Linked DNA regions of Prochlorococcus marinus str. SB. Each later gene encodes a partner of the first gene's protein in a complex. Links are inferred from orthologs where the notes say so. Each region holds a gene or a part of one and is shown on either strand. Other genes may lie near its edges.

Region 1 (15,773 bases):
GGCAATATGAACCACATTAATTAAATTAACTATTAATTAAGTTAACAGGCAAAGGCGCCATGATCATATTTTTTAAATTTTTTAATGCTTCATGAAAATGCTAACTATATATTTCTCTCAACATTTTTAGTGAGGATAGCTCCTTCTCTAATTGAGTAGAGATCCATGTCTCAATAATGAATAATATTTTAAGCCAGACTTTTTTGGGACCCAACAACTCTCCATTAGATTTTATTGGTAATTCTGGGAAAAGAAGTCTCTGTAATAGAGCAACTTCAGATGCATTTATTTTTAGATTACTTTGAGGATCTTCAATTGACGAAAACCCTTCACTTGGCAAATAATAACAACTCCATGCCCAATTTCCTAAAGGCGGAATAATAGGTTCTCCAGTTTTACAGCAATGATGAATTGGTAAATTTATACCTCCAATGGCTAATAGATGGATTAAAGATTGAATACTCATTGAGAGCATTTTAATATCTTCTTCTTTAGATTCTTCATACAAATAAATCCTATCTAGATGTGCGAGTACACAAGTTAAATAGTTTTGTTGCTTATCATTATTACCTACTAATAAAAAAGTTAATTCAGTTATTGCTTGCGCGGCTGCAAGACATTCAATATTTTTCCCTATACCAGAATAGCTTTTTAATATTTTAATTTGACGTACAGATTTAAGATTTCTTTTCCCAAAAATTTGCAGACTTAAATATGTTAATGGAGTAGCTGCGGCAAGACTACTTTTAGGCCGTCTAGCACCAGGTACCGCTAATCGAACAATCCCCTGCTCATCAGTAAGAATAGTTATTAATCTGTCATTCTCGCCTAATGGAGAAGCTTTAATACAGAGACCCTCTAGTCTGCACTCACCAGAACCAGACATTTAAAAATTTACTTCTTGGAAAATCTCACAAAAATTAGAAGTTCCAACGCAACTAATTCCATTATCAAACAAATCAATAACTTGTGTCAGTTTTTTTATACCACCTACAACTTTTATTTGATTTTGAGAGCCTGTTATTTTTAGTATTTCGGGGACATCATTAGATGTAAGAGGAGATCCAAACCCGTCCCCGAATTGAAAATTTTTTATTCCTAATTCCAAACATATTTCTATCGCATTAATAAAAACTTCTTCTTGTAGTTTTGATTTATTTATGATTATTGAAACTGGTAATCCAGATAATTTAACTTGCTCAATTTCAGCAGCGAAAGTTTCTAAATTTCTTTTGGATAAATTGATAAAGTTTGGGATATATTCAATTCCTTTTGCACCCTTATCTTTTGCAAAACAAACTAATTCTTCAATAAATGAAACTGGTAAATCTGCTAAAGGGTAAGAAATAAGTGCGTTTATATCCGCACTGTAATTACCTAAACAGTTTTTAAGATCAGTTAAATAATTTAGTGAAGTAGAAATATTTTTGATATTGTATTTTCTTATTAAATCGCAATTCACACTGAAATCTTCCCATGATAAATAGGGGTTAATAATAATCGCATGAATTTTCTCGTTTAATTCATATTCAATATTGGGCATTTAAAACTTATTTAGATTGAATCAATCCATAACCTCCATGATTCCTTTTATATATAACTTGAAGTTCATTATTTTTCTTGTTTCGAAAAACATAAAAATCATGATCAATTAGATCTAATTGTTTTCTAGCTTCGCCTGATGAAATTGGAGTCATTTCAAAGTATTTATTTTTTATAGATGGCTCAGGCAGACTTGCTTCAGTTCCTTCTTTAAAAAAAGCTTTATCTAAAAAATTTGATTCCATACTTTCAATTGGTAAAGAATCTTTATTTTTAAATTGTTTATTATGAATTGTTTTATTGTTTCTTTCTTTGTATTTGCGTAATTTTCTACAAAGTTTATTTGAAACTAAATCAATGCTTGAGTATAGATTTTCAGTTTTTTCTTCAGCTCTAATTACGGTACCATTTGCAAAAATAGTAACTTCTGCAGTTTGGAACGAGACTCTTGGATTCTTTTCAATTGAAAGGTGTATGTCAGCTTCTTTAACGATATCCTTATAGTGATGTGTTGCTTTTTCTATCTTTGCCTCAGTATATTCTTTTAATGCTCCAGTGAGCTCAAGATTCTTTCCATGGATTAAAATTTTCATAACAAATCTAAAAATATTTACTTACTTTCTAAATCTACTTAAATATGGATAATAGAACAGCAATAATTAAACAACCTGATAATATTTCTTCTTTTAATGATGTTTATAAATTACAAAAAGAATATCAGGAGGCATTGATTTTAGATAATTCTAACCCTGATTTTATTTGGATAGGGGAGCATCAACTCTGTTATACATTGGGGAGAGGATCTAATTACGATAACTTATTATTTTCTCTAAATGATGCTAAATATGATGTTTTTAAGATTGATAGAGGTGGTGAGGTAACTTGTCATATGCCAGGACAATTAGTAACGTATTTGGTTTTAGATTTGAAAAATTTTAATAAAGATTTAAATTGGTACTTAAGAAAAATTGAAGAAATTATTATAAAAATCCTTGGAGCTTTTAATATAGATTGTCACTCTAGAGAAGGGTTTACTGGTGTTTGGATAGGAAATAAGAAAATCGCATCAATTGGGATTGGGTGTAAAAGATGGATTACTATAAATGGATTTTCAATCAATATTGACTGCGAATTAGAAAACTTTAATAAGATTGTTCCTTGCGGAATAGAAAATTGTCTTATGGCAAATATGATTGATTACAACAAAAATTTAAATATTCAAGAAGTCAAGAGAATTGTTAAAAAAACCATCGAGGAAGAATTTAATTTTGATTTTATATCAAAATAGAAATTAAAATTTCAAAATCAATTTAATATGGGTGATTTAGCGTATTGGCCTGCAGCCAAACCTCTTTCTAAAAAAAATACATTTGCCAAAAATAGAGATTTTATTAAGAACCTTGATCATATAGATCAAATTTGGGAAAAATTAAAATTTAAATGTGGTGATACTTTAGCTGTTTGCGATTTAAGAGGGAAATACAAAGAAAAATTTTCTTATTCTGAGCTGGCTGATTTAATAAAAACAGTCTCTTCTTCTTTTGAAAATTATGGTTTAAAAAAGGGGGATGTAGTTACTGTAATATCTGAAAATTCTCCAAGATGGCTAGCAGTAGATCAAGGCTTAATGCGTTTAGGAGCTATAAATGCAGTGCGAGGTATTAATTCTCCTTCAGTAGAATTAGACTATATTATTGGGCACTCTAATTCAGTAGGACTAATAGTTCAATCTAAGGAAATTTGGCTAAAGTTAAACAACAAAGAAGAATTAAAAAAAAGACTGAAATTTATAATCAATTTAGAAGATGAACAATTTGAAAGTTTAATAAGTTGGAGTACATTCATAAGTTCAGTAGAAAAAGAAAATTCACAAAATAATAATCTTGAAAAATTTAATCCAGAAATTGATGACGTCGCTACTATTCTTTACACTTCTGGGACGACCGGAAAACCCAAAGGTGTGCCTTTGACTCATGCAAATTTTTTACATCAAATAATCAATTTAGCCTATATCGCTGATCCAGAACCAGGGACCTCTGTATTAAGCGTTTTGCCTATCTGGCATTCTTATGAGAGAAGTGCTGAATACTTCTTTTTTTCATGCGGTTGTTCTCAATACTATACAATTCCAAAATTTCTTAAAGATGATATTACACAAATAAAACCTGTTGTCATGGCTACTGTACCGAGACTATGGGAAGCAATACATGATGGTTTTTTTCAGGCTTTGAAAAAAATGCCTTCCAAAAAGCAAAAACTTATTAAGTTTTTGATAAGTAATAGTTCGGTTTTTAAAAGAAGTCTTAGAAAGATAAGAAATATAGATATAAATCAAATAACTTTTAAATCAAAAATCCCCTTACTGGGTTCTGTTATTAGCCGATACCCTTTACATAAATTGTCAACTATTTTTTTATGGCCGAATATTCTTAGACAACTATGCGGAGAAAAACTGAAATTTCCTATTAATGGTGGAGGTGCATTGCCAGAACATGTAGATCTTTTTTTTGAATCTTTAGGTGTAGATGTTTTGGTGGGATATGGACTCACAGAAACTAGTCCAGTATTAACTTGTAGGAGAAGAGAATTAAATGTTAGAGGATCATCTGGGCAGCCTCTTTCATTTACTGAAATCAAAATAGTGAATGATGATAAAAAAAAGATTCTTAAGTTCAGAGAAGTCGGAAAAATTCTTGTTAGGGGGCCGCAAGTAATGAAAGGTTATCTTAATAATGAAATAGCTACAAATGATGTTTTATCCAAGGATGGTTGGTTTGATACTGGTGATTTAGGTTTTCTAATACCAAATGGTTCTCTCTTTATAACCGGAAGAGCCAAGGATACAATAGTGCTATCAAGTGGTGAAAATATAGAACCGAATCCCCTAGAGACTGAAATTCTTAGTTCAGAATTTATTAATCAGATTCAATTAGTAGGACAAGATAAGAAATGTTTAACAGCTCTCGTAGTTCCTAATGTCGAAATGGTTAAAAGCAAGTTTTTGGAAGAAGACCTTTCAAAATTAAACCTGAATAAGAAAATTGGTACATTTTTCAAATCACAAATTAATAATTTGCTTAAAAGTCGATTAGGAGCAAGATCAGAAGAACAAATATTAGATTGTTATTTTGTTGATGCCTTTACTCTAGAAAATGGGTTATTAACACAAACTCTTAAACAAAAAAGAAAAGAAATAGAAAAAAAGTATTCATTACAAATAGAAAATATGTATGAAAACAAATTTAGTAAGAAAATTTGATTTGTTCTATCTATATTGAAAAGGAAATTTAATTTTTTATGGAAACAAAAAACTCAATATCTATAAAGCGCTCAATAGCTATTAAAGCTGTAGTTACTCCAACTTGGAAGGAAGATGCTGAAAAAGAATTAAGTAAAGCAATTTCAAACATTGATCAGCAATTATCGCAACTGGAGCAAGAGGGGCAGCAAATAGTAAATAATATTAGATCCCAATCGGTTAATCCCCTAGATCCAAGAGTCCAAGAACAGGTTAGTCAGGTGCAACAACAAGTCGCAGCAAAACGAAATGAAATTGAAGAACAAAAAAGAAATCTTCTTCAACAACAGAGTCAAGTTCGCGAATTAAAAATGGACGAAATTGTTGATCAAGGGCAAGTGGATAGTTTCTGTGATGTCACTGTGGGAGACAATCTTATTGAAAAAATGCAAGTATCGATTACGGTTAAGGATGGAGTTATTCAATCTATAGATAATAATTAAAGAGAAGATTTAGTATTTTTGATAAATATAAGTAAATCTTAATTTCGAAAAGTTTTAAATTCTAATCGATCTAAATTATTACTTTCTTAAGTTTTAAGAGTTCCCACTGTGAACATGATTTCGTATAATTAAAATAAGAGGTTAAAGGGTTCTTAACCATAAAAACTTTAGGAAGTTTGGTAGAAATCCCTTGAAACTTATGCAATAACAATTTTCTTATGTCTCACGAAATATTCATGCCTGCCTTGAGTTCTACTATGACAGAGGGCAAGATTGTGGAATGGTTGAAAAATCCAGGAGATAAAGTTGAAAGAGGTGAATCTGTCTTGGTTGTTGAATCTGACAAGGCAGATATGGATGTTGAATCTTTTCAAGATGGATATCTTGCGGCTGTTTTAATGCCTGCTGGCAGCACTGCACCAGTAGGAGAGACTATCGGTCTTATTGTAGAAAATGAGGACGAGATAGCTTCTGTTCAAGAACAAAATAAAGGAATACAACCCGAAGTTTCTAGTTCGGATCAACTTGAATTGGTAAGCAATAAAACTGAAGAAAAACCTGTGGTTCAAAGTGAAATTGTTGAAAAACAAGAAAAAGAAGTCGTATTAATGAGTGAAAAGGCAGCCTCATCTTTTAATAGTGATCAAATAAATGCTGCTACGATTAATGTTTCTTCGAGGGTGATTGCATCTCCAAGAGCTAAAAAACTTGCCTCTCAAATGGGCGTTGATTTAGCAAAGGTTCATGGATCCGGACCTCACGGAAGGATTCAAGCCGATGATATTTTAAAAGCTAATGGCCAACCAGTCTCTATACCATGGATAGGTGAAGGTGGTTCTCCTGCAAGTATACCTGGTGCAAATTTGGGAGTTGAAAGTAAACCAGAAACTTCAGGAAATAGTTTTGGTAATCCCGGAGAAACAGTTCAATTTAATACTCTTCAAAAAGCGGTAAATAAAAATATGGAATCTAGTTTAGATGTGCCATGTTTTAGGGTGGGTTATTCCATTAACACAGATAAATTAGATAATTTCTACAAAAAAGTAAAACAGAACGGAGTTACTATGACTGCTTTACTAGTAAAGGCAGTTGCAAAGACACTAAAGAAACATCCTCAAGTTAACTCAAGTTTTTCAGAGAATGGAATTTCTTATCCAGAAAATATAAATATTGCTGTTGCTGTTGCGATGGAAGATGGTGGACTAATAACTCCAGTTTTAAAAGAACCATGCAATACTGATTTATTTGAATTGTCTAGGGAATGGAAAGATCTCGTAAAAAGATCAAGATCAAAACAATTAGAACCTGATGAATACTCAACGGGAACCTTCACTTTATCTAACCTTGGGATGTTTGGAGTTGATAGATTTGACGCAATTCTTCCTCCAGGTACCGGTGCTATTTTAGCCATAGCATCATCGAAACCAACCGTTGTTGCTAATAGTGATGGTTCAATATCTGTTAAAAAAATAATGCAAGTAAATCTAACAGCTGATCATAGAGTGATCTATGGAGCTGATGGAGCTTCATTCTTAAAAGACTTGGCTTCCCTAATTGAAGATGTGCCAGAGACTCTTGTATCCTAAATTTAATTGATTTCTCAAATTAATAATGAAGAAAGAGATTTTAAGCTTGAAGCTTATGACTATTTACTTGATCCTTCATTAATTGCTAGTAAACCTTCTGCAATTAGGCATGAATCAAGATTGATGATAGTTAGAAATAGTTTTTTAGAAGAAGACTGTTTAACTAATAAATTTACTAAGAATCTTTTAGATGAATTTAGAGAAGGGGATCTTGTAATTGTAAATAATACCAAAGTTATGAAAGCTAGGTTAAAGGTTGAATTAGAAAATAAGACATTAGTCGAATTATTAGTTTTAGAAAGATCCCATGAATGTGTTTGGTTATGTTTGGCAAAGCCAGCAAAAAAGTTAAAAATAAATAGAAAATTAAAATTAAAATCTCCATTAGCACAAGATATTAATTTGATTGTTGATGGAGTTGATGAAGAAACTGGAGGGAGATTTATTAAATTTCCGGAAAATATAACTTGTCTCAATTCAATGAATGAACTTCTTGATAAATACGGGGAAATCCCTCTTCCTCCTTATATAAAAAATTCCGAAGAAGAATCTTTTCATGAGAAAAGTTATCAAACTGAGTATGCAACAAATCCGGGGGCAGTTGCTGCACCAACAGCTGGTTTACACTTAAGCAAAAGTCTTATTTCCAATCTAAAAAAAAAAGGCGTAATAATCTTACCGATAACTTTGCACGTGGGTTATGGAACATTCAAACCAATTGATCAAGAAGATTTAAGTAACTTAAAACTTCACAAAGAATGGGTAAGTGTTAATAAGGAAGTAGTGGAGGAAATAAAAAGAATAAAGAAAACAGATAGAAAAATAATTGCTATTGGTACAACTAGCGTAAGAGCTCTTGAAAGTTGTTATTCTCACGAAATTAGTGACTTTACTCCCATAGCTAAATACGTAGATTTAGTAATTAAGCCAGGTTATAAATTTAAGGTAGTTGATGGATTATTAACTAATTTTCATCTCCCTAAAAGTTCATTATTACTTTTAGTAAGTGCAATGATTGGTAGAGAAAGATTATTAGATCTATATAAAAAAGCCATAAAAGAAAAATTTAGATTCTTCTCTTATGGCGATGCGATGTATATTTCACCAGATTCACTACTGGAGAAAAAATAGATTTAGGCTTTGACTGGTTCTTGAATGATTCCGCTTGGAACTTCAGTAAACATAATTGATGATAAATACCTCTCTGCTAAATCAGGTAGAACAACTACGATTGTCTTCCCTGCATATTCATCTTGTTCAGCTAATCTAACAGCAGCAGCAGCAGCAGCCCCACAAGATATTCCTACTAATAGACCTTCTTCTTTTGCTAATCTAAGAGCCATCTCGATTGACTCATCATTTGTTACTTGTTCAACCTTATCAACAATTGATAAATCAAGGTTCTTAGGAATAAATCCTGCTCCAATTCCTTGAATTTTATGAGGTCCAGATTTAACCTCTTCTCCATTCATTGTCTGTGTAATAACAGGACTGTGTGATGGTTCTACAGCTACAGAAGTAATATTCTTGCCCTTCTCTTGCTTAATGTATCTTGAAACTCCTGTAATTGTTCCGCCAGTTCCAACCCCTGCAACTAGGACATCAATTTCACCATCGCAATCATCCCAGATTTCTGGTCCAGTAGTTTTGAAATGAATTTCAGGGTTTGCTGGATTATCAAATTGACCTGGCATGAAATATTGAGAAGGATTACTCTCTGCAATTTCTTTAGCCTTAGCTATTGCTCCAGGCATACCTTTAGATGCTTCTGTTAAAACAATTTCTGCACCCAATACTGCCATAACCCTTCTTCTTTCAATTGACATGGATTCTGGCATTGTAAGGATGAGTTTATAACCTCTTGCTGAAGCAGTAAAAGCTAGGGCGATTCCTGTATTTCCAGAAGTTGGCTCAACAATAGTTTTATCTTTTGTAAGCTTCCCACTTTTCTCTGCATCCCAGATCATGTTTGCGCCAATCCTACATTTGACACTATAAGCAGGGTTTCTACCTTCAATTTTTGCAAGTACTGTAGCTTTCGCGTTTTTAGTAACTGATTTTAATTTTACTAATGGAGTGTTTCCAATAGCAAAACTGTTGTCCTCATAAATTTTTGCCATTTATATATTGAGAAAATATATTTTAATACTAACTATTATTTAGAAAAAGAGTATATAAGTTTCTATACGGTAAATACTAGGAATTTAGAAATTATTTAATGCTTCAGAAAAGGTTTTCCATAATTGATCTTGGTCTTCTAATCCAACTGATACTCTAATAAGGTGCGTAGGTATACCAAAACTTTCAGCCCAATCCAACTCGTCATAATGAGCTAGTAAAACATAAGGACAAACTAGAGTAAATTTTGTACCTAAACTAGGTCCTTTAGATACTTGTAGAGAATCATAAAATTTCTTAGCTTTGTTTAATCCTCCATTTAATTCAAATGATAATAAGCAACCGTATCCTCCATCAGAAGTAAGTAAAGAATTATAATTTGGACAATTTTCAGGATGGAAAATATTTTTAATCTCGCTATGGGTCTCTAATCTTTTTTTTAATTCTAAACATGCTTTATTTTGTTCAAAAACTCTTTCATTTACATCTCTACTAACCTTCTCTAGATAAACTATATCTCCATCGGAAAGTATTGGAAGATTAATCTCGTTTAATACATTTCTAAACTGATCAATCCATTTGCTTTTTGGATTTAGTATTAATGATCCGGCAAGAATATCGCCACTACCTGAAAAAATTTTTGTAAGTGAAGTAAAAGCTATATCTGCATGTTCCAGAGAATTTATATTTAAATTCGAACCAATTGTATCGTCAACAATTAACGGAATATTTAGCTTTTTTGCAATTTTTGAAATTTTTTTAATGTTTACGCATTTGAGCATTGGATTACTTGGAAGTTCAATAATTAATGCTGATGGATCTATTCTTTTGATTTCTAATTCAATATCCGCGCAATTTTCTTCTGTAATTAACTTTGCTCCATGAAAGATTTTCATTGGTAATTTAAGTACATCTACATATGGAAACCCAACTTGGAGTGTTGGTTTAGCAGGAAATAATTTATATATGATTTCTAATGATGTATGCAATGCAGACATTCCAGATGAAGTTAAGTGAATATCATTAGAGTTAATTTTTGTAGATTTAGAAATTCTATTTTTTATTCGTTGAGAACATTCATTTACGTAAGATTTTGGAGGGCAATCTTCAAGACCTAGCTCTATAGCGGCAGCTCTTGAAGATAGACCAAGACCAGTATGTTGCCAAAAATATTTTGCATAAATACTTCCTTCTTTTTCAGTTATTAAGAAAGCTAAATTATCTTTTTTTTCTACTAAGGAGAATTGTTCAGAAGTATTTCTATCAATGTATTGTTTAGCTTTAAAAGCTATTCTTTCATTCGGATATGGCCAGATACTTTTATTGTTGTAGTAATTTTGCTTTTTTACTTTTTCGCATAATCTTTTCACTATGGGGTTTAGCCCGAATCGTGGGTAAATGGACTTCAATAAATTCATGCATTCTTGATCTTTTTCCTCGTAATTTATTACATCATTCCAAGTTGGTAATGCTACAGAAACGGCATGAATACTATCAGGAATTGCATATCCCAACTCTAAATTTTTCCATATAGGTTTTTTAAGTAAATCTCTCAATTTTCAGAATTTATTTAAAGCAAATAAAATGTCCGAAATTAAATCGTTTGTATCTTCACATCCAATTGATAATCTGACAAGAGCATCATCTATCCCTAGCAGATTTTTTGTTTTGTCATCAACAGAAGCATGAGTCATCGTTGCAGGGTGACAAATTAAACTTTCAACTCCTCCAAGGCTTTCTGCTAGAGAGAAATATTTGAGAGATTTGCAAAATTTAAAAGTATCCTCTTTATTTAAATTTAATTTTAGGGTGATCATTGAACCTCCAGATTTCATTTGCGATTTTGCTAAATTAAATTGCGGATGTTCTTGATTAAAAGGGTAAATTACTTTACTAATTATTTTATAATTCCCTAATTCTTCAGAAATAAATTGTGCACTTTTAGTTTGTTGTTCGATTCTTAAAGGAAGAGTTTTTACTCCTCTCGTAATGAGCCAACTATCAAAAGGAGATGGTTGAAGCCCGAGAGCTTTTTGAGAGAAAAGCATCTTACTATTCCATTCCTCATTATTTGTCAGTACTGCTCCGCCAAGTGCGTCACTATGTCCATTAATGAATTTTGTGGTGCTTACAACCGATAGTGTTGCACCAAGGTCCAATGGTTTTTGAATAAGCGCTGTAGAAAATGTGTTGTCTACAACTACTGGTATTTCGAGTTTATTCGCTTCATCACAAATCGCCTTAATATCAAGTACCTTCAAAAGTGGATTAGTTGGACTTTCTAGCCATATCAAGGTTGGCTCGAAGTTTGAAATCTTTTTGATATCATTTTCGTTTGTAAAATCTGTGTATAAAACTTCTAGCCCAAATTTCTTGAAAACTTTTTCGAACATCCTCACTGTACAACCATAGAGATTTGACTCGCAGAGTATCTTGTCACCAGATTTTAGTGTTGATGAAATTGCAGTTACCGCGCTAATTCCAGATCCAAAAACTGTACAGTATTTAGAATCTTCTATTGATTTAAGGATGTTTTCTAGAATTCTAAAGTTTGGATTGCCTGATCTGGTGTAGTCGAAATTATCTTTATTTCCATGTTTAAAAGTAGATGTAGAAAAAATAGGAGGCATAACGCATCCGGTGTCTTCTGCAAAAGTTTCCCCATGGTGAATAGATAGGGTCTTAAAACCTGGCTTTTTGATATTATTTTCCTTATTTCCCATTATTTTTAAAAATAAGAATTAAATTAAATCTCTCATTTTTTTTAATGAGAGATTTAATAATCCAAAGAAAAGTAGTATTAAACTTTTCTTGAATAATATTCAACAACTAGTAGTTCGTTTATTTCAAGAGCCACCCACTCTCTATCGCATTTCCCATTTATTTTTCCCGTTAATTTAGGTTTGTCTAAATCAAGATGAGGTGGAACATTTGCTAAGCCAGGGAATTCTATATTACCTTCAACAAGTTTTTTGCTTGCTTTGTTTTCTTTAATTCCGATTACATCGCCTGATTTGCATTGATAACCAGCAATATCAAGAACCTTTCCATTAACGGTTACATGGCCATGATTTACTAATTGTCTTGAGCCTGGAATGGTACCTCCAAAACCTAATCTAAAACAAACATTATCAAGTCTGTTTTCCAAAAGTCTTAGTAGGTTAGTTCCTGTAGATCCTTCTTGAGCTCTAGCTTTTTTTACATAACGAACTAGTTGTTTTTCAGAAACTCCATAATTAAACCTAAGTTTCTGCTTTTCTTCTAGACGAATTGCATATTCTGATCGCTTGCGACGGGCTTGGCCGTGCTGACCTGGAGGATTAGACTTCTTTGAAGCTTTCCTGGTGAGACCTGGTAGTTCTCCCAAGCGACGCGTAACCCTTAATCTGGGGCCGCGGTATCTTGACATAATTTTAAATTAAATAGAAATTTGCAATAAATTGGATAATTGATTAAATTCAATTAAACTAATTACTACTCGAAATATTATTTTACATCATTAAAGTGTTCAAAACTATTAATAAATCAATTACTTCTATACTTCTTTTTATGATTTCGTTTTATCAAAAGTGGTTTTCTCCTTTTTTTGGACCAAAATGCAGATTTATTCCAAGTTGCAGCTCTTATGGATATGAGGCAATTACTAGACATGGTCCTTGGAAGGGAGGGTGGTTAACTTTAAAAAGATTAAGCAGATGTCATCCTTTAACTCCCTGTGGATGTGACCCTGTGCCTGACTAAATGAATGAAAATATTTATTTTTGTTAGGCAGGGATGTTGCCTTTGTGATTCATTAAAAAACAAACTGGCAAAAATAAATCTTAATGAGTTATTCCCTAATCTAGAAGAGCTTAAAGAAATTGATATTGATAGGTTCGATTTATATAAAGATAAATATAAAAAATATGATTATGAAGTACCTGTTATTGCTATTGAAAGAATTAGGTCTGAGGAGATCATAGAATTGCCTCGCATTTCTCCAAGATTAAAAGATGATCAATTAAAGAATTGGTTTAAAAAAAATATTAGTACCATTCTGGAGAAATAATTTTTTTTATATGAAATCTATAAAATTACATAAACTTTTAGATTTAGTAGGAATTATTCCTTCATTAGATTTAATCGATCATGAAATCAATAATATTTCTTTTAACTCTAAAGAAGTACAAAAAGGAACTTTATTTTTAGGAATGCCTGGTTTAAATGTTGATGGAGGAAAATTTTGTATTGAGGCAATTGAAAATGGTGCTGAGGCTGCCATTATTGGGTTTGCTGCAAAAGAGAAAATTGGATCTATTGATCGAGAAAGGATTTTGGTTATTGAGGATAATTTAGATTATATTTTTGGTCAAATTGTCGCTGAGTTTTGGAATAGGCCTTCAAGAAAACTTAAACTTATTGGTGTTACTGGTACTAATGGAAAAACGACAATTACTTTCTTATTGGAATATCTTTTAAAAAAATTAGGGAAAAAGACTGCATTATTTGGGACCTTGTTTAATAGATGGCCTGGCTTCTCAGAAGTGTCTTCTCATACAACTGATTTCGCCGATAAACTTCAAAAGAAATTAAATGCTGCTGTTGAGGCTGAATCTGAATTCGCGATATTAGAGGTAAGTTCTCATTCTATTGCTCAAAAGAGGATATCAGGATGCGAATTTGAGGCGGCTATTTTTACTAATTTAACTCAAGATCATCTTGATTATCACTTAGATATGGAATCTTATTTTCAAACAAAAAGAAAATTGTTTTTCCCACCTTATTTAAAAGAAAAGGATGGAATTTCTGTATTAAATCATGATGACCATTGGATATCTAAATTATCGTCTGATCTTGAAAAAAGATCTTCATTAGTGTCTACAAAGATTACTGAAAGTGAATTTGAAAATGATGATTTTTTTTTCGTAACAGATAAAAAATTTACTGAAAGTGGTTCCACCTGTATTTTTCATACACCTAGGGAAAAAATTCAACTGTTTGTTCCACTTGTCGGTGAATTTAATTTAATGAATGCGACTCAAGCAATAACAATTTTGTATAAACTGAATTTTTCTTTAAAAGATTTATCAAAGCTAATACAATCTTTCCCTGGTGCTCCTGGGAGAATGGAGAAAATACAGATTGATGATAGTGACGTTTCAAGATCTCTTCCAACAGTAATTGTTGATTATGCCCACACTCCTGATGGATTAAAAAAAGTTTTGCAATCAATTAAAAAACTTTGTGAAGGGAAACTAATAACTGTTTTTGGCTGTGGCGGAGATCGTGATCGTAGTAAAAGGCCTTTGATGGGATCAATAGCTGAAGAGTTGTCTGATCAACTTTTTATAACTTCAGATAATCCAAGATCAGAAGAACCCCAAAAGATAGTGAATGATATTTTGATGGGTATAAAAAAAAGAGAAAAAATAACAATTGAAATTGATAGATTTAAAGCAATAAATGAATCTATTAAATTTGCCAATAAAAAAGATATTATTTTAATTGCAGGAAAAGGACATGAAGACTACCAAATTCTCAATGATAAAGTTATTAATTTTGATGATAGAAAAATAGCTTATAAATTATTAAAAGAAAAAAATAAATCTCAATAAAATTTCCCAATCAAATAAGAAAGATTTTTACGCAAATCACAAGAAAAGTTTCTTAGAATAATTGGAGTTATTTTTAATAAAATGAAAGGCTTAGCCTTAGTTGTAGGCGCAGGCGGAATTGGAACACAACTAGCTAAAGATCTGAATGAAAGTGAAAAAGATTTAGATGTTGTTTTGTGTGGAAGAAAAAGTGAATTTAATCCTTTTTGGGAATTAGATATAGAGGATTCTCAATCCCTTTTGCAGTTGAAAAATAAAATATCAAATCATCCTTCAAAATTAAGGCTAGTTGTTAATGCTACAGGTAGACTTCATAGTGATTCTCTTCAACCGGAAAAAAGATTACAACATCTTGATAAAAAGAATATGATGGAAAGTTTTTCAATCAATGCCTTTTCTCCTATTTTATTAGCTAAAGCGATTGAAGAATTTATACCAAAAGATTGCGATTTTAATTTTGCAAGTATAAGTGCAAGAGTTGGTAGCATTGGAGATAATCAAACTGGAGGTTGGTATTCATACAGAGCTGCAAAATCTGCGCAAAATCAATTTTTTAAATCTTTAAGTATTGAATGGGCAAGACGTTTCCCAAAGGCTGCTATCACATTGCTTCATCCAGGAACAGTAGATACTGATTTATCTAGACCTTTTCATAAATTTGTTCCAGAACATAAATTATTTAGTAAAGAAAAATCCTCCCAATTCCTGATAAATATTATTAAAAATCAATCACCAGAATCCACAGGAAAATTTATTGCATGGGACAATTCGGAGATACCATGGTAGACTAAATTTTTTTTATATCAATAGATCTTTAAGTCAATATTTTTTTTATTTCTCTAGCAAGTAAATCAATCTCAGCTTCTGTAGTCATTTGATGTACGCATGCTCTAAACCATTTTGGATCTTCTAAAACTCTAATCCAAATTTTCTTTTCTCCAAGTTTCTTTACATATTTATCCTTATCTTTAATATTTTCGATATTAAAACTAACAATCCCATTTAAATATTTTTTTTCTAAAACTAATTCAACTCCCTTTGATTGATTTAATTCATCCCAAAGTTTTCCACTTAATTTTTTGATATTTTTGTTTTTTTCTTTTTCATGGCAGTCTTTATCCAAAAGATCTAAAGAATTCCGAAGCCCAGCAAGTAAAGGAATACAAGAGGTAGCTATTTCAAATTTCCTTGC
Region 2 (15,704 bases), 780 kb from region 1 along the record:
AGTTAATATCGCCCCTGTGATTCCTACTTTTTCATGAAATGATTTTGTTAAGTCTGCAGCTTCTTGCCCAATCATTGAATCAACAACAAGCAAAACCTCATCAGGATTAGAAACTTCTTTAATTCGAACCATTTCACTCATCATGGAATCATCAATTTGGAGTCTTCCTGCGGTATCAATAATTATCGAATTAAAATCATTTTCCCTAGCAAAATTCAATGCTTCTTTTGCTATTTCTTCTGGCTTGCTATTTTTTTCTTTAGCTGAAAAAACTTCCAATTCATATTGACTTCCCAATGTTTTAAGCTGCTCTACAGCTGCCGGTCGATAAATATCTGCAGCCACCAAAAGAACTTTTTTATCTTTTTCCTTTAAATAAAGTCCTAATTTTCCTGTTGCAGTTGTTTTACCCGCTCCCTGAAGTCCAGCCATCAAAATGACTGTAGGACTATTTTCATTTTCGTTTAATGGAGAATTTTCATTCCCCATAATGTTAATCAATTCTTTATTTACAACTTCAATAAATTTTTGACCTGGGTTTACGCCCCTAACTACTTCTTCCCCAATAGCTTTATCTTTGACATCTGATATAAACTCTTTTACTACAGACAAACTAACATCTGCATCAAGGAGTGCTCTTTTAACCTCCTTCAAGGCATCGTTTATGTTATTTTCACTAATTTTTGCTTCGCCTCTTAAACCCTTTACTGCGTCTTCAAAGCGTGAAGAGAGTTCATCAAACATTATTAAAAAGTAATTTTAATTATTATAGATGATCTTGAAGTTTGTAATTACAAGCCGCTCACGAAATCAACCAATTTCCACGATTTATTTGAAAACCCCAAAATATATTTAACTTTAAGGGGATTTAAAGATGTTTCATTAATAAATTCTCCAGAATTCTTTACTAGCCTCTCTATATAATTCAATTCTACTAAAACAACTATCCGAGATGAAGTTTGCGATTCCAAATCAATTTTACGTATTTGGGAATTAATCTCCTTATAAATTCCTTTCTTGATATCGTTCTGTCTTTCTTCGATTGTTCGATCAATTAGACCTTTACTAACAATCTTATAAAGATTAATTTCTCCCTTTCCCGCTAAGTAATTACTTTTATTAAGAAGCCATCCATTAATTAAATTCCTTATTTCTTCTAAAGAAGGTGAAGCAGTATTAAGTTCTTTGAATTCATAGGAAATAATTGAAGTAGATTTCTCAGAAATAGAATTCAATTTACTTGAAGGATTTTTTTTTATTTCTTGAAAAATATCTTTCTCAGTAAGCTTTTGATTTTTATCTTTTGCAATTAAGGGTTTTTCAGCAATAGATTCGTCCTGAATTGATTTTTTTAAATTATTTCTTAAAAATCCAATACCAATACCAAATGCAAATAATATCAAAAACGCATAGATATAAATTAAATACGGCGACCGATTAATTATCTCTTTATCCTTTAAGAATTCCCCAAAACTAAACTTTAATTCAGCAATTTTTTCGATTAAAAAATTATAAAACTCAATTGGTTTGTTCTTAAAGTATTCCTCATTGAATTCTATCTCTTTGGCCTCAACCTTTTCATAGCCTTGTTTTATGCCACCAGGCCAAGGTAATCTTCTTTCATCAATACTCCCCAATATATTATCAAAATCTTCAGTCGTTTTTGTGGATAATTCCTTCTCAGTTTTTTGGTTTTGAAGATTTGATCTAATTACAATTTTTTTTGATTTCTTTTCTAATTTTTCAATAAATTCTTGAATTTCCCTATCTTCAAACCAAGAATCTAAATCCACCTCTTTTGAGTCAATGTCTCTATACCCAACTAAAACATCATTTTCTAACCAATTTTTACAGAAAATACATATCGCTTCTAATTTATTTCCAGGATAATTATTAAGCCAATCACGTAAATTTTCATCAGAACTACTTGAAAACCTTGCAGAGGCTTGGTCAATGTCAGCTAAAAGCAAGTCTAAACAACCCACTAGAGGCATTGAATCAAGACCTGATAAATTTAGTTTTTTTAAAATTCTCCTCGCTTCAAATAATTTTTCTGGCTTTCTTCTAGAGAAACCAATAGCTGTTAAGGATAGAAATGCTAAAAATCCTGCTTCTAATGATCCTCTTTTTTGTAATTCAAGAAACAAATCAATCTGTTCTTGCACTGTCAAAAATGGCTTAATTTGTTGAAAAAAAGCTTCAAACTCTTGCTGATTTAAATAATCTTTATATTCAGATTTATTATTACCTTCCAAACCTCCTCTTTTGATTATTAAATTTTCCAACATACTAAAGCCTTTTTTATGAGACTCTTGATCATTTAGATCTCTACTAAGTAGATCTAGAATTCTGTAAGGAAGCAAAGCAACCAAATCTTCTTCAAGTTCTTTTCTTAATTCTCCAAGCTTTCCCATTCTTTGTAGAAGTTGTATACCTTCATGTAAAAAGTCTGCCGCGTTCGAATAGGATCTAAGCTGTTGTTCTTGAATTGCAGAATCTCTAGCTGTTAAAGCAGCCAATAATGTTAAATCAGCTTCTCTACTACTTCCTAAAGCTGGAGTTTGTGGGGGTTGCAATGCTTTTCTCGTAATTTTAAAAGCTTCTTTTGGTGAACCTGATTCCCAAAGAAGTATTAATCCTGCTACTTCTCTATTTGAGGAGAAATCCAATCCAGAATTCCCATTTAATAACAAATTTTCGTACTCTCTTCTGCTTTCTGGATCTGTAAGAAGATCGGCAGTGAGCCGAAGCAGCTCAGATCTTTGGGTTAAAACTTCATAAGTAAAACCTTCATCAGGTGTTTTATCTAACCGCAATTGAAACGCCCTTAATATTTCCTCAGAAGTTGCAGAGGGGCTTACGCCAATTAAACGAAAATGGTCTAAAGGAAGTTCCAAACAAATATCCTATTGAAAATTCTTAGACAAATTTTATCAAGTTAAAAATTTTTTTCACAAGGTCTTACAGAGTTATTAAAAAAAATCATGAAAATCGCCCATCACGGCTTAGAATGTTAACAAATCAAAACTTCGTTAAGGTATTTTTCTTGGAAACACACGTAGAGAGAATCTCAAATCTTCAAGACATAAAAAAAGCCGAATTAGATCGAGAAACCGGATTATTCCTTTATGAAGACATGACGCTTGGTCGTAGGTTTGAAGATAAGTGTGCAGAAATGTATTACAGGGGAAAAATGTTTGGTTTCGTTCATTTATATAACGGTCAAGAGGCTATAAGCACGGGAGTAATTGGCGCTATGAAAAAGAAACATGATTGGTTTTGTAGTACCTATCGCGATCATGTTCATGCACTAAGTGCGGGTGTCCCCTCATTTGAAGTAATGAGTGAACTTTTTGGTAAATCCACTGGTTGTAGCAAAGGCCGAGGTGGATCCATGCACCTATTTTCAAGAGAGCATCACCTACTCGGAGGATATGCATTTATTGGAGAGGGAATTCCAGTTGCCTTAGGGGCAGCCTTTTCAAGTAAATACAGAAAGGAAGTTGCTGGAAATAGTAATAGTGATGCTGTAACTGCAGCATTTTTTGGGGATGGGACTTGCAATAATGGGCAGTTTTTTGAATGTTTAAATATGGCCCAGTTATGGAAATTACCAATAATTTTTGTTGTTGAGAATAATAAATGGGCTATTGGTATGGCTCATGATAGAGCTACTAGTAATCCTGAAATCTGGAGAAAAGCGTCTGCTTTTGGCATGCACGGCGAGGAAGTTGATGGAATGGATGTATTAGCAGTAAGAGGGGCCGCACAAAGAGCAATTGAGCGAGCTAGGGCAGGAGAAGGTCCTACACTTTTAGAATGTTTAACCTATAGATATAGAGGGCATTCTCTTGCAGATCCAGATGAATTAAGGTCTGAAAAAGAGAAGGAGTTTTGGGGGAAAAGAGATCCTATTAAGAAATTAGCTCAAGAAATTATTGACGGTAAATTCGCTACGGAAGAAGAATTAAAAATTATTGAAAAGAAAATTGATGCAGAAATATCGGAGTCAGTTAAAAATGCAATTGAAGCTCCTGAACCTCCTTCAGAAGAATTAATCAAATATATTTGGGCAGAAGATTAGATCAAATACCGCTAGGTAATTTTCTGGTTAAATTCCTTAATTTTCTTAGTGCCTTAAGTTCAACTTGTCTTACTCTTTCTCTAGAAACTTCTAATAATCTTCCAATTTCTGCAAGCGTATGCCTCTCATTGGCATCAAGTCCAAACCTTAGTTTAAGAACATGTTGTTCTTGCTCGCTTAAATGACTTAACCACTTACCGAGTTGTTCTTGATGCATTTTCTGTTCCACTTGATCTAAAGGCTCTTCATTATTACTATCTGCAATTAAATCACCTAAAAAGCTCCTGCCATCATCACCATTTACTGGAGCATCTAAACTACTTGTCGATAAAGCTTGTCTTAAAACAGAATCCAATTCTTCAACATCAATCTCCATTGCCTCTGCAATTTCAATTCTGCTTGGCATAGCACCAAGTTTATGAGCCAAATCTCTACTAACTTTTCTAATAGAAGCTAACCTCTCACTTAAGTGAACAGGTAAACGGATTGTTCTTGATTGACAAGCAATTGCTCTTGTCATACTTTGCCTAATCCACCAAAAGGCGTAAGTAGAAAACTTATAACCTCTTGTCGGATCAAATTTTTCAACAGCCCTCTCTAACCCAAGAGAACCTTCTTGTACTAAATCAAGTAATTCTAGTCCTTTACCTTGATATTTTTTGGCCACGCTGACAACTAATCTTAAATTAGCTTTCATCATTCTTTCTTTAGCTCTTCGGCCAATTTTTATAGTTCTTTTTTGCTGGGTTGTAAAATCATTAATCTTTTCATTTAATTGTCCATCTTCTGTAAGAATCATCATCTTCTGGACTTGGTTTCCCAATTCAATCTCTTCGGCAGGTGTTAATAAAGGAACTCTACCGATATTCTGCAAATACCAACTAATTGGATCATTACTTCTCCTTTTGGGTGGTTCTGCTTGTGTTGGTAATGATGAAACCATTTTTGACCTAATTTAGGTAATAAAACTCTCCTACACTTTTAAAGAAATAGCCAAATATTTAATGCGCGCTTCAGATTTCAAGTTATATTTGTACACTTATGTGTTTAAAACTATAAATAACTCTCTTAAATTGTTTCTTTCAAGATATTTGTCTCATTTTTTTATTTCTCATTAATTTTGATAATTCGTCACCAATAACAGAAGCATTTGACCCTTTTTTGCACTTTGATGCAGCAAATGAATGCAAAAGCACGTATTTAGCAAAAAAATCTGTTTTTATGTTTCTACAAAAGGTTAAATCAATCGCAGAACTACCAGCTATAAATCCAGATAAAAGATCACCCAATCCAGCTCGAGCTGTGTGTGAATCAGTCCCAAAAAGTTGCCAAGCCTTTTTATTTTCAGCGACTATGCTATTAGCTCCCTTTAACAAAACACTTATGTTAAATTCTTTAGCAGCATTAAGAGCTTTTTCAACATTAGTCTCGCATTTGATATTAGGGAATAACCTCGAAAATTCTTTGCTATGAGGTGTTATCCATGTCTTAAATCTTCTCTCTAAGAAGAATTTTGAACATAATTTAGATTCTGAAATTCTATTGAGTGCATCCGCATCCAAGATCAATAATCCTTCAAAACCAGTGAGAATGTCTTTTGCTTTTTGCCAATCATCATTATCAATTCCTATTCCTGGGCCAACAGCTACTGAATCAAATGCACTTAAATCAATATTTTTTAATGCACTAAATAAAGATGCATTTCCATTTTGATTACATTGCATAGTACCCTTTAAAACTATTTCTGGAGCAACTTGCCAAATAGATTCAGCAACTAACTCAGGCAGGACAGCCGAGATATAGCCTGCTCCACTTGATATCGCCCCTTTTAATGCTAAGTATGCAGCACCAGGATATTTTTCACTTCCAGCTATTAATAATGTTCTACCTCTTTTATATTTGTTGGAATTTCTTGGTAAAGAAGGTAAATCAATATTTTTTAAATCTTTGTAAGTAACCTTAAAAATCTTTTTATCAACTTTGGAAAGTTTACTAATAGGCACCCCAACATCTATATGGTGCAATTCTCCAATAAAAGGTAATGCAAAATCTTGCATCAATCCAATCTTATTAAGACCAATTGCCAAGGTATGGTCTGCCTTTACTGCGTCATCTAAAAAAGGCTCTCCTTTATCAGGACATAATCCTGTTGGAATATCAATACTTATTACCTTGCCATATTTGTTATGAAATTTTTTATTAAAAAGTTTAATTAATTTATTATCAACTTTTCTCGTTTGATTATTACCAAAAACAGCATCAATCCAAAGTTCTCTACCATTTGCATCAGGGGGCTCTACTAATTTTGTGACACCAATAGATGTAAGATAATTAAGGTGGTTATTTGTTAATGTTTTTTTTATAGGAAATGGACACCATACCTTTACTAAAAAACCTTTCAAAAAAAGCTCTCTAGCTATTACTGCACCATCCCCACCATTATGCCCTGGACCTATAAAAACAGTTGTTCCATACTTTAGAAGAGGTTTCCTTTTCAAGAGCCATTTACTAATTTGAATACCTGCTTTTTCCATCAATGCTTCTTGAGGCATTCCATCAGAAAACATTTCTTTCTCTAATATCAACATTTGCTTTGAATCAACAATTAAATGTTTAGAGTCAATTGTTGGCCATACAATTTCGTTCATAATTAGTACAAAGCACTTGGAGAACTGTTCAAAAATTTAAACTTCCATGTTAAAGACACAAAAGGATAAAAAATTAGAGAACTTTTTTTCTTCTAATGATAAAACTAAGAAGAAGAAAAATATTATTGTAGGTCTTTCTGGTGGCGTAGATAGTTCCCTTTCAGCTGCTCTTCTTGTAGAAAGAGGCTGGAATGTTGAGGGACTAACTCTTTGGCTAATGAAAGGACAAGGCTCCTGTTGTTCTGAAGGATTAGTAGATGCTGCCGGCCTTTGTGAAGATTTGGGAATTAACCATAAAATAATAGACTCAAGAGAAATTTTCAAAAAAGAGGTAATTAAAAAAACTACTGAAAGCTATGAGAAAGGATTCACTCCACTTCCATGTTCGATGTGCAACAAGAATGTGAAGTTTGAAGAGATGCTTAATTACGCAATAAACAAAAAAGACTTTACTTATATTGCGACCGGACATTACGCAAGGATAAAAAAATCATCTTATGCTGAAAAACTTGATTGCAAGAGCTTTGTATTTGAGGACTTTCTTCTTCTAAGAGGTGCTGACGAAAACAAGGACCAAAGTTATTTTCTTTATTCTCTCTCACAAGAAGTACTAAGCAGATTAGAATTTCCCCTTGGTGAAATGAAAAAAGAAGAAACAAGAAAGGAAGCCCTTAGATTAGGTCTTAGAACTGCTCAAAAACCAGAAAGTCAAGATTTATGTTTAGTTGAGCATTATGGATCAATGCAGAGATTTATCGACAAACACATTGAACCCAATGAAGGAGAAATTGTGCATGTAAATGGGAAAGTCCTAGGAAAACACAATGGTATTCAGCACTTTACGGTAGGTCAAAGAAAAGGTTTGGGCATCGCTTGGCCTGAACCATTGTATGTAAAAAGTTTAGACAGGGTAAAAAACGTAGTTTATGTAGCAGATAAAAGTGATCTATTTAGTAAAGAAGCAATAATTACTAAGGTTAACTGGGTTTCAATCGAAGAACCTAAGCAAGAGATACAAGTAGAAGCACAAATCAGATATAGAAGTCATCCAGTAAAAGGAACTTTAATCCCTTTGAAAAATTTAGATAATCCAACTAAAACATTTAAATTAATTTTTGAAGAAAGTCAAAGTTCAGTAACGCCCGGACAAGCAGCAGTTTTTTATAAAGGAGAAATTTTATTAGGTGGTGGATTAATTAATTAATTTTCCAAAAGATATTTAATCCCATAAAAAATAAAAACAAACACAAAATAGGTTTATCTCCAAATTTTGTGTAGAAAGTCTTTTCGGATGAAAAATTAGGAAACACTATTTTATTTTGCTCCACTTTTAAATCTAGAAGTTGAATTATTTTTCCATCATCTTGAACTAAACCCGAAGGGCCGGTATTTGATACTAGTAAATTATTTTTCTTATTTTCAATACTTCTTAATCTAGCCAAAGATAGGAATTGATTATAAAGCTTAGCTGGATATGGGTCTAAATTTGCTGAAGTTACTATTAGTTTTGCACCGCTATTAACAGCCTTTCTTATTTTTAGTCCATCACTAATTTCGTAACATATAGCTACTGCTAGTGGGGGTGTAAATTTAGGATCAAACAATCTTGAATCAGAGCCTGGTTGAATTCCTCCTACTGCAGATAATCCTCTTGAAAAACTATTTAGAAATCTAGGTATTTTTTCACCTATTGGAACAAGTCTGTTTTTATCTATAAATGAAGTAAAAGATTTATCTCCAATTTGAAATCCGAGTAAAGAACTTCTTAACTCATTATTTGAATTTCTGAAACCTCCTGCCAAGGTATTAACCTTAATGCCTTGAGATAAATAAAAATTATTAGATAGAGTTCCTTCAGGCGCAACAAGAATTTTTGCTTTGTTTGATAAAGCATATTGTTGAGCGATAGATAGTTTTTCTTTAATAAATTCATCATTTATTTTTAACTTCTCTCTTGTTGGTATATTAGTTTGCCAAATAGCTACTGGATATTCGTAATTTCTTTTTATTGGAGTTATTAAACCTCCAAATAAATGCAAGAAAATAATAACCAAAAGTCCTAAAAGAAATATTTTTTTAAAATGAAGTTTTCTTTCCCATCTACCTTGACTAAAAAAAATCCAAAATCCAATCAATATTTGTAAAACGCATAAACCACTTGCGCCAATCCATCTTGCCAAACCAGCAAGATAAATATCACCTGGGATAAGACTCTCTCCTAAACCTATCCAAAAAAAAGGTGTTTGAGAAAGTATCAATTCACCAATCCCCCAAATCAAAGATAAAAAAAATACTTTTACAGTTAAAGGCAATATTTTAATTTTAAAAACATCCTCTTTCCAGAGAATAATTTCAACTAACAAACCCCATAAATAAACTAATATCCCACCCAAAAAAGCGCAAAATAATAATATTGAAAGGGCGATTATTAAACTTGCAAGCCATGAAAACCCAAGCCATGTCAATGGATGAAGATCAAATAACCATGAATGACTTATCAAAACAAAGAAAAAACCCCACAAAAAATTTGCTATTTTTCTCTCACTTCCTTTCCACAAAATAAATAAGGATATTGGCATAAAAACCAGCCAAAAGTGAGTTGAAACAGAAATTCCTCCTAAAATTCCTCCTAAACAAGGGTAAAAATATTGTCTTAAACTTTTAACTTGAGTTGGGATTAACAATCTAAAATTACGAAATTAAATTTATAATCACTCATTTATTGTACCTTCATTCTGTAGACTTAGTTTTAGTAACTTTCAAAATTTAAGTGAAAGAAGTCTTTATTAGTTTTGCAGTTTTTGTTTTTTGTGTTTCATTAACTCTGTTCAGTCAATTTAATTCACCACAAGTTGTCAATGCTGCCGAATCAGAAATTCAGTCAGCACAAAAACCACCTGTTGCTAAATCATTAAATGTCTCAAATAATAATTTATTTGAATTAGACCCATCAGATCCAAATCCTATACTTTTCGCTATGGCAGAAGAAACATCATCAGACAGCAATTCAAGGACTACAGAAAGTGGTCTAATTATTGCAGATATCATAAATGGGGAAGGAGATGAAGCTAGTACTGGGCAAACAGTTACTGTTAATTACACAGGTACTCTAGAAGACGGGACACAATTTGATACCAGTATCGGAAGAGCTCCATTCAGCTTTCCCCTAGGTGCAGGACGTGTTATAAAAGGTTGGGACGAAGGTGTAGCAGGCATGAAAGTTGGAGGTAAAAGAAAATTAACAATACCTCCGGAGCTTGGATACGGATCGAGAGGCGCAGGAAATGTAATACCTGCTAATGCGACTTTAATATTTGAAGTTGAATTATTAAAAGTCAATTAAATTAAGTAAGAAAAATATCTAAGACTTTTCAATTTAGTTAATCTCCAAGTAGTATATATACAACATCAAATAATTGAAATGTTAAGTAAATTCATCAATTCTTTTCTAGATAAAAAATCACCTATTACTGTCCATGCTCATTGTGACGGTCCTTGTGGTGTTTACGACCCAGCATCTACGAGAGTTGCAGCTGAAGCAGTTTTATCAATGACAAAAAAACTTATTGCGTTAGAAGCTCCTTCTAGCACTGATTCAGCAGAGTGGGCTGCATACAGTAATACTTTCTCTAGATATGTCGCAGTTAAAGAAGAGCAAGCAAAAGAAACTAAGAAAGAAATTCTAATTTTATGGACAGATTACTTTAAACCTGTTCACTTAGAAACTTATCCAGACTTACATGAAACCATTTGGAAGGCAGCCAAATTATGCAGTGCATGCAAAGTTAATATTGACTTGGCTCAAGCTGAGGAACTCATGGTTTATGTAGAAAAAATTCATAGTATTTTCTGGGCTTCAAAAGGAAGATCAGACGCTTTTGTAAAAGCTAGTTAACCAGAATTATTTTCAAAAGTTTTTTTAATCTTATTTTATTTTTTTTAGGTTTAAGAAAAACTGCCATTATTAGTGGTGAGTCGATGTTACCTTACCTAAAGGAAGGGGATATTGTATTTTTTAAAAATTATAAAAAAAATAAATCAATACTTAAAAATCGACAAATAGTTATTTTTAATCATCCACTTAAAAATAAAAAAATAATAAAAAGAATAAATTCAGTGAATCAAAACAATATTGAGGTTATTGGCGACAATCTTGAATTTAGCGAAGATAGTAATAAATTTGGATTAATCAATAATGAAAAAATAATTGGGATTGTCACCTCTAAATTAATTATTCCTAAATTAAAAAATTTTTTAATTCAAAAAAATAGAAGCACTTCTTTGAATCCAAAATAATCCCAAAGAAAAGGAAAGCCCTCCTGCTACAGCTATCAATCTTTTAATAAATTTTTGACTGGCTTTAAAGGTGGTAAAAGATATTAAACAAGTAAAAAGATTCATACTTACTAGTGAACCAATCAAATATGAAATCAAATATAAGCAAGCGCTTGTTAAAGGTAGTGCTAAAGCAGGAAGGACTGCAAGAAAATGAGAACCTCCAGCTATACCGTGTAGCAAACCTAAACCTGTCAAAGCATGTGAGTGCTTATAATTTTTTTTTTGTTCCTTAACATGAAAGTGAAAGTGACGATGGGCAATTCCATTCTCATGCTTATGGGAATGCGAATGGATGCTTAATTGAAAAGAATTTTTTATAGCAAATAATCCAACAATTAGGAGAGAAATTCCAACTAGAAATTCGGCAATATTTGAAAATTTGTTTAATGGCGTAATATCCTTTATAAAAATCGCTAGAAAAGCTAACAAGAGGACACCTGAAGAGTGTCCTAAGCCCCATGAGAAACTATTTTTAAGAGCTTTTTGGGGATTATTAATTGCTGCTGGTACCATTGCAATCAGATGATCAGCGCCACTAACTACATGCACAAATCCAGCAACTATACCTGTTAAAATTACAGCCTGCATATATATTCAGTACAACTCTGTCTATTTAATTTTATAGCACGATTTAAGTCAATATTAAATCGAGTTAAATAATTTATTGAACGATTGTTCAATATCAGTTTCTCTCATAAAAGTTTCACCAATTAATACTCCCTTGATTCCAATAGATCTAAGCAATTCTAAATCTTCGGCACAATTAATTCCAGATTCACTTATAGGAATAATTTTTTGTTTTAAAAATATATCTGCATATGTATGCATCAATTCTATTGATGTTTTTAAATCCGTTTTAAAAGTCTTTAAGTCCCTATTATTTATTCCAATCAAATTAAAAGATTTTAATTTTAGAATCCTTTCTAATTCATTAGAGTTATGGACTTCAACAAGAACACTCATCTTTAAATTGTCAGCAATTTTCTTTAAATAAATTAAATCGTCATCACTTAAAATCGCAGCGATTAATAATATTGCATCAGCGCCAGATACCCTTGCTTTATAAATTTGATAAGCAGAAATAATAAAATCTTTGCAGAGTAGAGGGAGATTAGTTGATCTCCTTACAGTTTCGAGTATTGCATAACTACCTTGAAAAAATCTTTTATCGGTAAGTACTGAGATACATGATGCACCTAATCCTTCATAACAAATTGCTATGTTTTCAGGATTAAAAATTTTTCTAATAACTCCTTTACTCGGACTAGCTTTTTTTATTTCAGCAATAACTCCTGGTTTTATTTTTGATTCCAAAATATTTTTATAAAAATCTTTGGGAGTAGGAAGTTTTTCAATCTTTTTGATGAGATCTTCTAAAGAAACTATTTTTTTAAAATTTTTAATTTCAATATCCTTGTGCCATACAATTTCTTCCAGAATATTTTTTGCTTGTGCTTCTCGATGAGGTACAGCATATTCTAAATTTTCTACCCTTACTGTTGGATTTGGTGGCCTGCGTCTTATCTCCATTATTTCTAGATATTATTTTATTTGAGAAGCCGCTTGTTTATATGCGACCTCAACTACTTCACTAAGAGTAGGATGAGTATGAACTTCTTTAGATAATTCAATTACATCTTGGTTCCTTGAAATTGCGTTCGAAATTTCTTGAATTAAATCAGCTGCATGTAACCCAAAAATATGAGCACCTAATACTTTCCCATTATCTTTATTGAAAATCAACTTTAGCAATCCATCACTCTCCAATTCAGCCAATGCTTTTGAATTTGCCTTAAAGAAACTTTTGACAACTCCCAAAGTAAAATTTTCTTTTGCAGATATCTCTTTAGCTTCAACTTCTGAGAGACCAACTGAACTTATCTCTGGGTGAGTAAAGGTTGCTGCAGGGATACTTTTATAGTTAATTTCGACATTACCACCGCAAATATTATCAACAGCAATAGTACCCTGCGCTGCAGCTGTATGGGCAAGCATTAGTTTGCCCGTTACATCTCCAACAGCCCAAATGTTAGGTATTATTTTATCACCATTCTTAACTCTCATGTGATCATCGACAGGAATGAAACCTTTTACTGTTTCGATACCAACCGACTCAAGATTTAAGTTATTACTATTAGGACTTCTGCCAGTTGCAACTAGTACAGCGTCAACTTCTAATGTTTCTACAACTTCCTTAGATTTTGCATCCGTCAGTTCTATTTTTACAGGACATCCAGGATTTATTTTTGTCGCAAAGACATTTGATTTTGTATCTATATCTCTCGCTTGAATAAGGTTCTTCTTAGCAATTTTAGTGATGTCTGGATCAAATGTTGGCATAATATTCTCCAAAGCCTCGATCATGGTAACTTCAGAACCAAGAGCGGTATAAACATCCGCAAATTCTAGACCTATATATCCGCTTCCAATAATTGCTATCCATCTTGGAAGCCACTCAAGTTTAACCGCATCATCACTAGTAAATACGGTCCTATTATCCAAAGTTATTCCACGGGGCACAAATGGAGAAGAGCCTGTTGCTATAACAATATTTTGACATGTGAAAATTTTATCAATTCCGTTTTTATCTCTTATGCCTACTTTTTGATTTCCTTCAATTCTTCCAATGCCCAAAATAATTTCAACTCCACTCCTTTTCAGAGTCTTTGTTAAATTTTCTCTAACATTTAAAACTAAATTATTTGCATGATCTGCAATTTTTGATCTCTCAAACCTTACTGGTGAAGCATGTATACCAAATTTAGCTAAATGTTCATAATTAGCTATTTCTCTAACTTTTCCACTTGCAGCCAAAAGAGCTTTAGATGGAACACAACCCTTATTAACACAAGTGCCTCCCATATCAGAAGATTCTACTATTGCGACTTTCAGTCCCTTACCAGCAGCATGTTTAGCGGCATCAAAACCTCCATATCCTGCTCCTATTACGATTAAATCAAAATCAAAACTTGAATCAGTCACTTTTTATTTATTTATTTAGAGTTGTATGCGACTCTTTTTCGTTCTAGTAATAACGGAACTGCAACACAAGCCACATTCAATGATTCTACAATCTCACTATGCGGAATTGTAATAGTTTCATTATAAGCCTCTTGAATTTTTTTATTAATACCTTGACCTTCATTACCCAAAATTAATGCGGTACGTCTAGACCAATCAACTTCCCAGTAAGGTTTTGAAGGTTTTTTTGAACTCTCATTATGGCTACTAGTAGAGAAAATCTTAAATCCTACATTTGATAATTCAGACAAAGACTTAAGTAAAGAATTTAATATTTCTTCTTCAATTCCATCAAATCTTAAAAATGGCAGATGAAAAACTGCACCTGAGGATGCTCTTAATACCTTTTGGCCTAATGGGTGCGCACCTCCAGCTAAAAAAATTGCATTAACACCCGCAGCTAAAGCGGTTCTAAATAGATTACCCATATTCCCAGGATCTTGAATTCTGTCGAGAACAAGAACAAAATCATCTTTTCTATTAAATTGATAATTAGGTATTGCTGAAATCTCTACTAAAGCTGCTATCCCATCTGGATTAATTGTTGAAATCGCAGATGCCAAGACTTCCTCTGAGACAATATTTATTAATGACTCATGAAATTTTTTGCTTAGATTTTGATTCTTTCTTAGCCATTTTTCGGTAAGTAAAATCTTAGAGGGATTTTTTCCAGACTTCAGCAATTCTTCAATGAGATGTGTACCCTCTATGCAAAAAAAGTCTTGATCTTTTGGAGATGATCCTCTTTTAAATGATCTAAATCTTTTAACTAGATTATTGTTTTTACTAGTTATTTTTAAAAAAGTATTTTCTATGAGTAATTTGAAAAATTTGTTATCAACTATATCTTAATTAAATAAATATTTTGATCAATTATTTATTAAATTTTTATTTTCCAAGAAATCAAAAAATACATTTTCACTTTTAATTAATATTCATGACGTTACATAGGGTGGACTTAATATTATTAGTTTGTCATGATGAACCTAATAAATTAAGTCTGAATGATTTGCGGAAGCAAAACAAAGTCATATCTTAAATCGCAAAATTTAAAGATTCTTGGCCAAGGCAAGTTAAATGGAATAGTTGAAATAAGTGGTGCAAAGAATTCCGCCTTAGTTTTATTAGCCTCATCATTACTAACTAATGAAAAAATAATTCTTGAAAATGTACCTTTTCTCACTGATATTGAAAAAATGGGTAATATCCTAAAGAATTTAGGAGTTAATTTAGTTCGTAAAAACAACCAACTAGAAATAGATCCAACAACTATTTCGATTAAAGAACTTCCATATGAACTTGTTAAAGGATTAAGAGCTAGTTTCTTTTGTATAGGTGCACTATTAACAAAATTTGGGGAGGCTCAAGTACCGTTACCAGGTGGATGTAATATTGGTTCAAGGCCAATAGACGAGCACATTAATGGATTAATCGCACTAGGAGCAGACATTATTATTGAAGAGGGAATTGTCAAGGCAAAAACAAGGGGAAACAAGAATAGACTTCATGGCACTCATATTAAATTAAATTGTCCAAGTGTAGGTGCGACTGAAACTTTAATAATGGCAGCATCTTTAGCCAAAGGAAGAACTACTATTGAAAATGCTGCTAGA

What was found.
Region 2: the proteins of EV02_RS04925 (region 1) and lpdA are in contact, whole or in part, in a crystal structure (PDB 1EBD), measured with the Geobacillus stearothermophilus proteins. The link is inferred for Prochlorococcus marinus str. SB from one-to-one orthologs. Residues at the interface, in WP_033016211.1 of Geobacillus stearothermophilus: Ile130, Ala131, Met132, Pro133, Arg136, Arg140, Glu141, Asn155, Arg157; in WP_049624544.1 of Geobacillus stearothermophilus: Pro340, Ser341, Asp344, Tyr345, Arg403, Asp406, Val408, Glu431, Ala432, Gly433, Asp438.

The regions. Positions count from the first base shown.
Region 1 is NZ_JNAS01000002.1:232,472-248,244, reverse strand. The notes cover bases 4,788-7,685. They hold EV02_RS04925 (dihydrolipoamide acetyltransferase family protein), read left to right. Parts: upstream 4,788-5,501; coding sequence 5,502-6,869; downstream 6,870-7,685. Other genes in these bases: queA (tRNA preQ1(34) S-adenosylmethionine ribosyltransferase-isomerase QueA), read left to right, coding at 6,876-7,685; EV02_RS04920 (YlqD family protein), read left to right, coding at 4,840-5,283; EV02_RS04915 (AMP-binding protein), read left to right, coding at 4,788-4,801. In the rest of the region: EV02_RS04890 (glycosyltransferase family 4 protein), read right to left, coding at 1-15; DNA repair protein RecO, read right to left, coding at 101-886; EV02_RS04900 (deoxyribose-phosphate aldolase), read right to left, coding at 887-1,543; hpf (ribosome hibernation-promoting factor, HPF/YfiA family), read right to left, coding at 1,551-2,135; lipoyl(octanoyl) transferase LipB, read left to right, coding at 2,180-2,830; more of EV02_RS04915, read left to right, coding at 2,858-4,787; more of queA, read left to right, coding at 7,686-8,000; cysK (cysteine synthase A), read right to left, coding at 8,003-8,989; EV02_RS04940 (PLP-dependent transferase), read right to left, coding at 9,074-10,543; EV02_RS04945 (trans-sulfuration enzyme family protein), read right to left, coding at 10,547-11,710; rpsD (30S ribosomal protein S4), read right to left, coding at 11,788-12,396; membrane protein insertion efficiency factor YidD, read left to right, coding at 12,492-12,728; EV02_RS04960 (glutaredoxin family protein), read left to right, coding at 12,733-13,035; EV02_RS04965 (UDP-N-acetylmuramoyl-L-alanyl-D-glutamate--2,6-diaminopimelate ligase), read left to right, coding at 13,046-14,581; EV02_RS04970 (SDR family NAD(P)-dependent oxidoreductase), read left to right, coding at 14,663-15,367; EV02_RS04975 (aminotransferase class V-fold PLP-dependent enzyme), read right to left, coding at 15,396-15,773.
Region 2 is NZ_JNAS01000002.1:1,022,975-1,038,678, reverse strand. The notes cover bases 11,833-14,661. They hold lpdA (dihydrolipoyl dehydrogenase), read right to left. Parts: upstream 14,053-14,661; coding sequence 12,613-14,052; downstream 11,833-12,612. Other genes in these bases: EV02_RS01010 (RNA methyltransferase), read right to left, coding at 14,064-14,661; trpC (indole-3-glycerol phosphate synthase TrpC), read right to left, coding at 11,833-12,600. Also shown: ffh (signal recognition particle protein), read right to left, coding at 1-744; EV02_RS00950 (IMS domain-containing protein), read right to left, coding at 792-2,897; pdhA (pyruvate dehydrogenase (acetyl-transferring) E1 component subunit alpha), read left to right, coding at 3,011-4,084; EV02_RS00960 (RpoD/SigA family RNA polymerase sigma factor), read right to left, coding at 4,086-5,027; EV02_RS00965 (bifunctional ADP-dependent NAD(P)H-hydrate dehydratase/NAD(P)H-hydrate epimerase), read right to left, coding at 5,167-6,732; tRNA 2-thiouridine(34) synthase MnmA, read left to right, coding at 6,779-7,936; EV02_RS00975 (acyltransferase), read right to left, coding at 7,929-9,416; EV02_RS00980 (FKBP-type peptidyl-prolyl cis-trans isomerase), read left to right, coding at 9,503-10,075; sodN (superoxide dismutase, Ni), read left to right, coding at 10,154-10,627; sodX (nickel-type superoxide dismutase maturation protease), read left to right, coding at 10,660-11,028; EV02_RS00995 (hydantoin utilization protein A), read right to left, coding at 10,987-11,658; more of trpC, read right to left, coding at 11,713-11,832; more of EV02_RS01010, read right to left, coding at 14,662-14,936; murA (UDP-N-acetylglucosamine 1-carboxyvinyltransferase), read left to right, coding at 15,096-15,704. UniProt on the Escherichia coli protein: Lipoamide dehydrogenase is a component of the glycine cleavage system as well as of the alpha-ketoacid dehydrogenase complexes.